DNA from 2 places in the Alkalihalobacillus sp. R86527 genome. Region 2 is predicted to be linked to the other one. Evidence: riboswitches for the same ligand, from Rfam matches in the RefSeq annotation. Region 2 holds a riboswitch; the other holds the start of a gene.
The links. Region 2 has a riboswitch for FMN ahead of ribD (bifunctional diaminohydroxyphosphoribosylaminopyrimidine deaminase/5-amino-6-(5-phosphoribosylamino)uracil reductase RibD). Riboswitches for the same ligand answer to the same signal wherever they lie in the genome.
Positions count from the first base shown of each region.

Region 1: it holds a riboswitch for FMN, as region 2 does, so the genes downstream of both, SJY16_RS17515 (ECF transporter S component) here and ribD (bifunctional diaminohydroxyphosphoribosylaminopyrimidine deaminase/5-amino-6-(5-phosphoribosylamino)uracil reductase RibD) in region 2, are expected to answer to the same signal.

Region 1 covers NZ_JAXHBW010000001.1:3,356,184-3,362,363, reverse strand. Annotated here, with positions in the region: gene SJY16_RS17525 (peptide ABC transporter substrate-binding protein) at 1-168, shown strand, start outside; gene SJY16_RS17520 (amidase family protein) at 650-2,113, opposite strand; gene SJY16_RS17515 (ECF transporter S component) at 2,237-2,818, opposite strand; FMN riboswitch at 2,966-3,101, opposite strand; gene SJY16_RS17510 (c-type cytochrome) at 3,273-3,632, opposite strand; gene spoIIP (stage II sporulation protein P) at 3,813-4,985, shown strand; gene SJY16_RS17500 (YitT family protein) at 5,020-5,592, opposite strand; gene SJY16_RS17495 (EAL domain-containing protein) at 5,862-6,180, shown strand, end outside.
Region 2 covers NZ_JAXHBW010000001.1:1,654,250-1,660,429, forward strand. Annotated here, with positions in the region: gene lysA (diaminopimelate decarboxylase) at 1-602, shown strand, start outside; gene SJY16_RS08455 (peptidylprolyl isomerase) at 695-1,132, shown strand; FMN riboswitch at 1,153-1,301, shown strand; gene ribD (bifunctional diaminohydroxyphosphoribosylaminopyrimidine deaminase/5-amino-6-(5-phosphoribosylamino)uracil reductase RibD) at 1,426-2,520, shown strand; gene ribE (riboflavin synthase) at 2,520-3,176, shown strand; gene SJY16_RS08470 (bifunctional 3,4-dihydroxy-2-butanone-4-phosphate synthase/GTP cyclohydrolase II) at 3,198-4,391, shown strand; gene ribH (6,7-dimethyl-8-ribityllumazine synthase) at 4,423-4,893, shown strand; gene SJY16_RS08480 (GNAT family N-acetyltransferase) at 5,119-5,490, shown strand; gene SJY16_RS08485 (DUF309 domain-containing protein) at 5,744-6,180, opposite strand, start outside.

The DNA of each region.
Region 1 (6,180 bases), 1.7 Mb from region 2:
CGTTGGGAAATGATGCAGGAAGCTGAGCGTATCCTAATTGAAGAAGATACAGCTATTATTCCTACTTACCAGCGTGGAGGTGCGATTATAATGAAAGAGCATGTTAAGAACTATCACATGCATAAATTTGGAGCAGATTCTTCACTTAAGTGGGTAACAATCGAATAGTAAATAGAAGAAGAGCCGGGCTTGCCCGGCTCTTCTCAGGTTGTCGAGGAAGTATTAAGGACCATTCGCCACGGATATGGTAGTGATTTCCGCTTCAGGATGCTCGCTTTCCGCGGGGCGGGCGGTGAGTCTCCTCGTCGCTTTCAAAACGCTCCTGTGGGGTCTCACCTGTCCCGCACGTCCCGCAGGAGTCGAGCATCCTTCCGCTCCAATCAACATTGATATGTGGTTTTGAAAACAAGACAAAAGCAAATTAAATTACTTCTAGAGAAATAAAACAGAGAACAACTTAAATAGTAATCATTCGGAAAGTTTGCTTTGATTGATTACAACCTAGTAGGAGTGAAGACCACTTGACTCCCGTGGAAAACGGGCGTTCGTCCACAGGAATCTTGTGGTATTCAAACTCCTACGGCATAGGGAACACAATAATCAGGTTTTTCTACAAACTGAGAAGAGCCGGGCTTGCCCGGCTCTTCTCTTATTTTGTGACTGGCTTTGTGATTACTTTAGGTACTCTGCGATGACCAGTAACCTGTTCGAACGTATAGGCTAGTTTAATAAGCTGCGGTTCACTAAATGGGGTTCCGGTAAAGGTGAGCCCAAATGGTTTCCCGTTAGAAGTGAATCCTGCTGGTACTGTAATTGATGGATAACCAGCCTTTGCTGGGAGTGTAGATCCATAGCTCCCACCAAATAGAATGGCATCTAACCCTTCATTTTTAAATAATGAATCAAGCCCATTTTGCTTTGCTTTTTTAATATCGTTGAGTCTACTTTTTAGATAGTGTGGTTCCGTTAATGTGCCACTCGTATTGTTTGCCTCGAGTAATAGTGACTGACCATATTCCAAAGCGTTTTCTTCATTCTTCTTATTGTATTCAATAATAGAATTCAAACTAAGGTTGTTTGGGAATCTTGTTTCCTTAGCAAGGTATGCATCGATTCCTGCTTTGAATTCATATAAAAGCACATTATAGTCATTTTCTAATTCTTCTTGATCTGCTGTTATCTCGTTGATCTCGATGACTGAACATCCTGCATTCTTCAACTTTGTAACGGCAAAATCAAATTGCTCTTGTTCTTCCGGATGCATTTCTTCGTAATAACCATTTTTGATTATGCCAAGTTTGATATTCTCGTAGGTGGGTTTGAAAAGGTAAGGTGTATAATCGCTTTGAACGGGTGCTGATAGGGTGGAAGGGTCATCGTTGTCTTGCCCTGATAGAATACCGAGTAGGATGGCGGAATCTGTTACATTTCTAGAGATAGGTCCTGCTGTGTCCTGAGTAGAGGAGATAGGAATAATCCCTTGTCTACTAATTAATCCGACTGTTGGCTTTATTCCAACTGTAGCATTTGAGCTTGTAGGATTAAGAATAGACCCATTCGTTTCAGTTCCGATAGCAGCAGTGGCGAAATGACATGCTACAGCAGCTGCAGAGCCTGAGCTTGAACCGCCTACATCTAGTGTTCTTGGACCATAAGGGTTTAGTACTTGTCCGCCCCTCGAGCTATAGCCGTTAGGCATTGTGTCGCTCATAAAATTCGCCCATTCTGTCATATTGGTTTTCCCAAGTATGACTGCTCCCGCTTCTCTAAGGTTAGAAACGAGAAAAGCATCACCTCTACCGAAAGAATTCGAAAGCATAGATGAGCCTGCACTCGTGTGCATGTTATCACCTGTATTAATATTGTCTTTCAGTAGAATAGGGATACCATGCAAAATGCCCTTTGGACCTTGTAAATTACGTTCTCGATCAAGACCCTCTGCAATAAACAGAGCATCTGGATTCACTTCCAATACCGCATTAATTTCAGAGTTAAAGTTCGCGATTTGTTCTAAGTAAAAACAAACTAGTTCATAAGATGTTAATCTTCCTTCAAACATTGCTTGTTGTAGATCTAAAATAGTTGATTTTTCAAGCCAATCAATGGATAACATAAGGTGAGTACCTCCTTTTCTACTTTTTGTACGTATTCAACAACTTGCATTAGTTTTCCTTCATATGGAAAAAACGTCAATATAAAAAAACGCGTATCCCATGAGGATACGCGTTTCGTTTTATTAAGCAAGTCTGGTTTGTTTCGCAAACCACGGTTTTAATTTAATAAAGAAGGCAATAAATATACCAGCTACAATCGAACCTTTTATAATATTAAACGGTGTAATTCCCGTTAAAACTAGTGCCTGACGTGCTGAAGCTGACATCGCTTCGAATCCCATGAACCATGTGTAAGCTGGAAGAATTACGAGATAGTTCAACAATCCCATCATTGCTGACATCAAGAGAGTTCCAAGAATTAGCCCAATCGTAAGGCCTTTCTGTGTCTGGTTAAACTTCCTGAATATAATAGAAGTCGGCACGATAAAGAATACACCTGCAATAAAATTAGCAAGCTGTCCAATAGGGACTCCAGTAAAGCTTCCCTGAATTCCATAATGGATAAAGTTCTTTATTGCTTCAACTAATATACCTGCTACTGGACCATACAGAATCGCCACAAAAAGTGCTGGAATTTCACTGAAATCAATTTGTAGAAAAACAGGAAAACCAGGTAGTGGAAAATCTAGTAGCATCAGTAGATATGAAATACTACTGAACATCGCTACAACGATCATACGTTGTGTCTTTGATACAGTTTTCATTTGACATTGCTCCTTTGATTTTTGAACCATCGAAAAGGAGATGTGGCCCTATGCACGTAAAAAAACCATGAGTATGGGGCTCATGGTAGTCGGCATGGGGAAATAAGCAAGCTTATCGTCTATTTTTCAATAGAGAGCTTGCTACTCCACCATCTTCTCCCATCCAGACTATACTGTCGGCTCTGGATTTACACCAGATCCTGCCCAAACTACAGGCTCGCGGGCTTGAGGAAATTATTCCTTCACCGCCGGTCGGGAATTGCACCCTGCCCCGAAGATAGTTCGTATACTATTTTACAGCTTCATTATACATCGCGAGAGAAGATAACTCAACAAAAACATCTTGAAGTCAAGCTATTCTGTGATAATGCTTTCAACGAAGTGATAATAGATCATTCAAAGGTAATAATAAAAAGCTCTCTGTTGGATTAACAGAAAGCTTTTTATTACAATATTATTTTTTTTCGGACAGCCATTTAGCGACCATCTCAGCTTCTTTACCTTGAATGACACCAGCTGGCATTCCGCCACCTTTACCATTCTTAATAATGCCGAGAATCTCGTCCTTTGAATATTTACCACCTACAGCTTCTAGTGCAGGACCTGCTCCCCCACCAAGGTTCTCACCGTGACAGGAAGCGCAGTTCTGAGAGAAGATTTTTTCTGCTTCTCCTCCTGCTGAGTCTTCAGTCTGCTCACCATGGCTTCCTTCAGAACCAGCGTGTTCTTCCGTTGTAGACAGCCAGTATGTAAAGCCTACCACTATCGCTAGGAACAAAATTGTCGAAGCAATATACATCGATGATTTTCCCATTCTGTTCACCTCCCCTATCCTATCTTAATCATACTTTTCGCACATTCAATTATCAAATATATTTTGCAGATATTTTGAATCATATACGCTTCTATCTATTATTGCTAGCAAAAAAATCTTCTAATGTGATTTTTGTTTCATAGACATAGAGTATGAAGCCGGCGAGGGAGAGAAGAGCTTATGAAACAAAATGCGATAAAGTTATTTAGTAATCCTAGTAACAAAATGCTTAGAACACTTTCATTCCTTATGATCATTAGCTTGATTAGTTTGTTTATCGTTGCGGGATTTATCTCGTCTTCTGAAACGAAATATCGATTTTCTTCCTCAATGATGCACGACTGGGTTACGAGCTTTTCAAATGAAGCAATGATTTATGCGATGGGCACTGAAAATCATTATTTAACGCAAGTGCTGCCAGCAGGAAGCGAGCCTCCTGCGCTATCACTTGTCGCTTTTCAATTTATTACGAGTATAAAGCCAGGGGACATCCGAAGTCTTCTTGGTAGTGAACTGCCTGGGTTTGCTTTATATGATGCAAAGATCCATGTGGCTGGGGAAGGAACGAGCTTTGCGAATCTTCCTGTTGAGTCGGTTCCGCCTTTGAACGATCTACTTATCGAAAGGGATGTTCCATCAGACAAATTGGTTATTCAAGATCCCAAAAAGCCTGTTACGCCACCGGTTCAAACTACTAACGGAAAAGATGTAGCTTTCATCTACCACTCTCATAGTTATGAATCATATTTACCTTTGCTAGGACTTGAAGGGAATAAGAATGGTGATCTTGCCAACGATGGAAAAACAAACATTACGTTAGTAGGGAAAATGCTTGGAGAAGCCCTTGAAAATAAAGGGATTGGGACAGTGGTCGATGATTCAAATATAGGGGCCCTGTTGAATGAAAAAGGATGGCAACATGGTAGGGCATATGATGTATCTAGAACCATCGTCCAATCAGCAATGAGCAGTAATTCAAATTACGATTTGTTCATTGATATTCACAGAGATGCTCTTCGTAAGAATGATACTACAGTAACAATCAATAATGAAAAATATGCTCGCACCGTATTTGTAATAGGTGAAGAAAATCCGAACTACGAAAAGAACCTCAAACTTGCAAAGGAACTGCATACCGCATTAAAGGAGAAATATCCAGGGCTGAGTAGAGGAGTAATCGGAAAGAAGGGACAACGAGTTGATGGTGTATATAACCAGGATATATCCCCTAATGCCATGCTGATCGAAATGGGAGGAGTCGATAATAACCTAGAAGAACTGAGTAGAACAGTAGATGCAATTTCGGATGTTCTTGGAGAACATTATTGGAGTGTACAAAAAGTGAATAACTGATGGAAAACGCTGCTTCCTAATGGAGGCAGCGTTTCTAAGTGACTTCTTTTTTGATAGTTAATAAACTCGTCGCAATTCCAACAAATAAAATGGTGATAGCCGAGTACATTGTAGAGTTCAAACCAATGGTTTTAGAGCCGATAATAATAACAACGCCATCGATAAGGAAAATGATTACTCCTACATTTAACGATAGAATTTTTGAGATGAACTGTGCTAGTAGGTCAGTTCCACCAGTACTGGTATCAAACCTCAGCATGATTCCAATCCCCGATCCTACAAAAAAACCTCCTATGATTGCACTAAGCAATGAAGGGTATAGAAATGAGTGACGCATAGGAGAAAGAATATCGATAAAGAACGAGGAGAGTAATAGGCCATGGAGACTATTATAAAAGTATTGGCGAAAATGAAGGAAAGCAAAAATATAAAGTGGAATACTTAAACAAATAATCGTAAGTCCTGTTTCAAAGCCCCAAATATATTTGATGATTAGCCCAATTCCAATCATCCCTCCATCAATCAGGTGGTTCGGGACGAGAAAACCATTGACTCCTACTCCGACCATAACACTACCAATAAGCACAGCTGCTATTTTCTTTAGCATGGTGCGATCACCTGCTTGTTCAGGGTTGTTTTAATATGTATGTATTTGAAGAGAGTTTCATAACGCGTTACCTACAAAAATAGAAAATGCTGAAAGTTAGCATAGTGTCGGGGGTCTTCATGCTTTCATTAATCAAACTGTATACGATTGAATACGCATACTACATAACAGGTTTTTTTATATCATATTTAGTGTTTTATGGTGGGGGATTCCTATTTTTTAAATATAATAAAAGGCCCCTAAGAAAAACAGGAAGGGTTATTGCGATTGTGTCTATTCTGTTAGGTTTATCGCAATATATCATCAACCTTCTGTTCAATCTCTCAATCACTATACCTAATTCGATTGATGGGTATGTGCTTCATGCGATTCTGTTGATTTTGTTAAGCACGCTATTTTCTTTTATCATTATCAAAACGTTCTTAAACAGAAAGATGAAACCCAAGTTTCATTTGATTGGTTCGGTACTAGTTACAGCGGGAATTATAATTACACTTATTATTGGCAATGTCGCATTCTTTAGTGAATCAATCTTAATAAAGCCCATTTACTTAATTTTATCCATTATCATCACGTTTGCTTTTTCTC
Region 2 (6,180 bases):
AGGTACTTAATTTAGGTGGTGGATTTGGAATTCGCTATAATAGTTCGGATCAACCTATCCCTCCTTCTGAATATATCGATGCTATGACGAGTGCCGTTAGTAAGCAGCTTGAACATAGTACAATGGCGATGCCGGAAATTTGGATCGAACCAGGCCGATCTCTAGTAGGTGAAGCTGGGTCGACGTTATATACCGTAGGTTCTCATAAAAATGTTCCTGAATTACGAAATTACCTTGCTGTAGATGGAGGGATGAATGATAACCTTCGCCCAGCACTTTATAAAGCGAAATATGAAGCGTCTATTGTCAATCGGATGAATGAACCTAAAGATACTCTTTACTCAATTGCAGGGAAATGCTGTGAATCAGGAGATATGTTGATTTGGGATTGTGAGCTTCAACGTGCAATCGCAGGTGATGTAATGGTTGTTTTTTCTACAGGGGCATACGGGTATTCTATGTCTAATAATTATAATCGCCTTCCAAAACCAGCAGTTGTATTTGTTGAAGACGGTGAAGCAAGTCTTGTTGTTCAAAGGGAATCATATGAAGATTTAATCCAACATGATCGCCCCTTAAACAAAATGGTTATTTCGAAATAGTTTCTATGTGGTAAATAATACGGTAAATACGTTACTGTATGCTATAATGAAAGAGCTTTTAAGCAAATTGTTTACGCAGGAGGATATTTTTTATGAAAAAAGGTTCAATCGCATTTGAAAATGGCGAAGTAATTCAAATTAAATTTTTCCCAGAGGAAGCACCTAACACGGTAGCTAACTTTGAAAAACTAGCTAACGAAGGATTCTATAACGGTGTTAATTTCCACCGTGTCATTCCAGGTTTTGTTGCACAAGGTGGAGATCCAACAGGAACTGGTATGGGTGGCCCTGGTTACACAATTGACTGTGAAACAGAAGGTAATCCAAACAAACACGTAGCAGGATCACTTTCTATGGCTCATGCTGGTAAGAATACTGGTGGAAGTCAGTTCTTCCTTGTACATGAACCACAACCTCATCTTGATGGTGTTCATACAGTTTTCGGCCAAGTAACGGAAGGAATGGAAACTGTTCTTCGAGTTAAACAAGGAGATGTAATGAAAGAAGTTAAGGTTTGGGACGAAGAATAATTTAGCTTAAACTAAATAAAACTTTCCTTCGGGGTAGGGTGCAATTCCCAACCGGCGGTAATGATTGATTATCTAATCAACTAAGTCCGTGACCCGTGTGCATATTGCATACGGTGGATCTGGTGAAAGACCAGAACCGACAGTATAGTCTGGATGGGAGAAGGAGTAAAAGTTTACCAGCCCTTTTGAAGAATGACCTTCAAAAGGTTTATTTGGTATACTCTTTTCAAAAGCCTCCCTCATCAATCGGGAGGCTTTTTTATATCTCTTAACCCCAATTGATTTGTTAGGAGATGGTCAATGTGAATAATAAAGATTATATGAAGATGGCAATTGATCTTGCAAGAAATACAATAGGGCAAACTGCGCCAAACCCAGCTGTTGGTGCTGTTCTAGTAAACGAGGGCAGAATTGTTGGTATGGGAGCTCATTTGCAAGCGGGTGATGCTCATGCTGAGATTAACGCACTTCGAATGGCAGGCGAAAAAGCAAAGGGAGCAACTGCATATGTGACTCTTGAACCTTGTAGCCACCACGGAAAAACACCGCCTTGTAGTAGTGCCTTAATAGAGGCTGGAGTTTCTGAAGTCTTTGTTGCGATGAAAGACACCAATCCCCTTGTAGGAGGGAGAGGATTAGAAAGACTGAGAGAAGCGGGTATAATCGTTCATTTAGGATTGCTAGAAGAAGAAGCATATTCGATTAATGAAGTGTTTTTCCACTACATAAATACGAATAAACCTTTTGTCACATTGAAATCTGCAATTTCAATGGATGGGAAAGTGGCGACAAAAACGGGTGACAGTAAATGGGTTACTGGACCTGAGGCGAGGCAAGATGTTCACGCTCTACGTCATCAACATGATGCAATACTAGTAGGTGTTGGAACTGTAGAAAAGGATAACCCTTCACTAACGACGAGGTATGGAGAAGGTTTGAGTCCAGTAAGAGTTATTCTTGATCGTTTGCTAAGGCTTCCTTCAAGTGCAAAGCTGTTGCATGACGATTCAGTTGAAACATGGATCATCACGACTGAGAAAGCAAAGAATGAAACAAATAGAACATTCGCTTCACATGTGAAAGTGTTAGCTCTGCAAGGTGAATCGCTTGAGATCGAAGAGATATTGAGACTTCTTGGAGACCGCGGAATTACCTCAGTATTAGTAGAAGGCGGTCCTACTGTAAACGGTAGTTTTCTTGAATCAGGGGCTTTTCAAAAAGTTGTTACTTACATTGCACCCAAGTTGATCGGAGGAAAAGAAGCTCCTACTTCTTTTGAAGGCTTTGGGGTTTCACATATGAAAGAGACGGTAGAACTGAAAATTGAGAATGTAGAACGTGTTGGCGACGATATTAAAATTATTTCCACACGAAAAGAGGTGCAATAATGTTTACAGGAATCGTTGAAGAAATCGGAAAAGTCCAGAGTGTCCATCAATCAGGTGAATCAATCGTAATGGATATTCGTGCATCAAAAATACTTCAAGATGTCCACTTGGGTGATAGCATTTCGATTAATGGGGTATGTTTGACAGTTACCACTTATACGGACTCTGCTTTTTCTGTGGATATTATGCCGGAAACATTTCGTGCAACGGGCTTACGAGAACTAAGACCGAATGATCACGTGAACTTAGAACGGGCAATGGCTGCGAATGGAAGGTTTGGAGGTCATTTTGTCTCTGGTCATGTAGATGGAATAGGTGAAATTGTTAAGATTGAACAAGTTGATAATGCACAGTACTTTGATATTAAGCTTTCGGCAAGCCTCATGGATTATTTTGTTGAAAAGGGTTCTATTTCAGTTGATGGAACAAGCTTAACGGTGTTTAAACTTACAGAAGATACGGTAACGATTTCGCTCATTCCTCACACCGTAGATGCAACAGTGCTCGGAAGTAAGCGAGTAGGGGATACTGTTAACATTGAATGCGATATGCTAGGAAAATATATACTTAAGTACCTTAAGAAAGATAATGTTCAGACTTCAACGGAACAATCTACACTCAATCGTGATTTTTTCGAAGATAACGGATTTAAGTAAAGTAGAGAAGGAGGGATTAGCATGTTTCACACGATAGAAGAAGCCATCTATGATCTTATGCAAGGGAAAATGGTAATTGTTTGTGATGATGAAGATCGTGAGAATGAAGGAGACTTTATTGCTTTAGCCGACAAGGTAACTCCTGAAACGATTAATTTTATGATTACGGTTGGACGAGGTTTGGTTTGTACACCAATAACGGAAGAACGAGCGAAGAAATTACAGCTTAATCCAATGGTTGACCATAATACAGATTCTCATGGAACAGCTTTTACAGTTAGCGTGGATCATATTAGTACAACCACTGGTATATCCGCTTCTGAAAGAGCTGCAACAATTAAAGCTCTTATCGACGACAAAGCCAATCCGGGAGATTTTAACCGTCCAGGCCACATCTTCCCGTTAATCGCAAAGAACGGTGGGGTGTTAAGGCGTGCAGGGCATACAGAAGCTGCCATCGATCTTGCTAAGTTATCAGGATCAGAACCTGCAGGGGTGATCTGTGAGATTATTAAAGAGAATGGTGAAATGGCACGCGTTCCTGACTTAGCAAAAATATCCGAGGAACACGATATGAAGATGATTACAATCAAGGATTTGATTCACTATCGGAACCGGAAAGATAATCTAATACAGCGAGAAGTTGAAATCGAAATGCCTACAGAATATGGCGCATTTCGGGCGATTGGCTATTCGAATATATTAGACCAAAAGGAACATGTTGCTTTAGTAAAAGGCGAAGTCCTTCCAGATGAACCTACTCTAGTTAGAGTGCACTCTGAATGCTTAACTGGAGATGTGTTCGGATCATTCCGATGTGACTGCGGTCCTCAGCTTCATGCTGCTCTTGCTCAGATTGAAAAAGAAGGGCATGGAGTCCTCCTTTATATGAGACAGGAAGGCCGAGGAATAGGTCTGCTGAATAAGATGAAGGCTTACAAATTGCAAGAGCAGGGCTATGACACTGTTGAAGCGAACGAGAAACTTGGATTTAAACCAGATTTAAGGGATTATGGAATTGGCGCTCAAATTCTTCGTGATTTAGGAATCTCTAAGATGAAGTTACTGACGAACAATCCAAGAAAAATCGCAGGACTAAAGGGCTATGGACTTGAGGTTGATGCCCGAGTACCATTACAGATGGCTTCTAGGATGGAGAATGAAAGATATCTTAAAACAAAGCATAGTAAGCTAGGGCATATGCTTCACTTCTAATTTGAAAACAATTAAAGGGAGGAAATAAATAATGAGTCATATATATGAAGGAAATTTAGTCGGATCAGGGTTAAAGGTAGGAATAGTGGTAGGACGGTTCAATGAATTTATTACTAGTAAGCTTTTAGGCGGTGCTGAGGACGCACTTAGAAGACACGGAATGTCTGAAAACGATATCGATATCGCGTGGGTTCCAGGTGCTTTTGAAATTCCATTCGCTGCTAAAAAAATGGTTGATTCTGGTCGTTATGATGCAGTTATTACCCTTGGTACAGTTATTAGAGGGGCGACACCACACTTCGATTATGTGTGTAATGAAGTTGCGAAAGGAGTTTCTAATCTATCCCTACAAAGCGGAGTACCAGTCATTTTTGGTGTTTTAACTACGAATACGATCGAACAAGCTGTTGAGCGTGCTGGTACCAAAGCTGGTAACAAAGGATGGGAAGCTGCAGCTGCTGCAATTGAAATGGCGAATTTATCAAAATCATTTGAAGGTTGATTAATAGGAGATTTTTGGCTATGATTGTGATGATGTTTAACAATGTGGCAAGGGAGTCATTCAAGTGAAGGGTAAAAATCAAGAAAAATGGCTGATTCGTATGTGTATCGTGATCGCCGTAATTATGCTCGTTGCACTTGTAAGAAGACTTGTATGAACACTTCAACTTATGTTTGAATAAGGTATTGAACAGAAAGCCAAGAATTTCTTTAATGAGGGATAATGATGTTAATTCGATATAAAAAAGCTCACGAAAAAATCGCAATGGGTTTATTGAGCTTTATGCCAAATGAAAAAGAAATAAAGAAGCTTCAGCAGTCTATTAGGGATTATGAAGATATGGACTCAAGACAGCTCTACCTTTGGAAAGAAGAAGATATCATCGGGTTGTTAGGGATAGAATGGATAAGTGAGACAGAAGTCGAACTTAAAGATATAAGCGTTAACCCTTCCCATCGCCACCAAGGGATAGGAAAACAAATGGTGGAAGCTCTATGCGAAATACTGAATGGTGAAGTTGATATCAAAGGAAATGAATTTACAGGTACTTTCTTTGAAAGATGTCACCTAGAAGGAAATATTAATATTTCTAATTAGAAAAAAACTGTCGAGATTCTCTCGACAGTTTTTTTGATCAACATAATGTGATGCTTCATCAAACAAATTCTAGTATAAAGCTATCAAAGTGTTAGGAAAACTCAAGGACCATCTTTTCACACCAATTTACATTTTAGTATAGGATTACGAGAAAAAACGAAGTTACTAAAACAACGGATAGAGTGTGAAATAAGATGCCTACTTAATCATTATAGGTCGGAAAATGCTTGCAACTCAGACTGAAAGGAACGGCTCAGCCGTTCCTTTGTTCTTTTCTTATCTGATATTGTTGGTCACGTTCCTCAATTACTTCTGTACGGTCTCTTTTTGTATGTTTGTGGACGAGATACTCGTGAGTTAAATCACTTGGTGATCCATACACACAGCCAACTTCTGTACAACGTCCTTCACAAAGTTTAAGAAGTTTTGGACTAGTTATAGGAAGGTCGATACTAATGTAAGGAGCGTTTCGTTCGATGCGCTGAATTTGTTTCGTTAGCTCGTCAATAAGCGTATCCACTTCTAGCGAAAGCTGTTTGAGCGGTTCTTTCTCTTGTATAACAATTTTTTTTGCATTTGTAAGCATACGTTTAGCTCCAGCAAAGTTTCCTCTTCGATGATGATAAAGACCAACTGCAATTTGTATGAGTCCTACCCAATGGGGTTTACGGCTTCCTCTGGGGTCTTCTT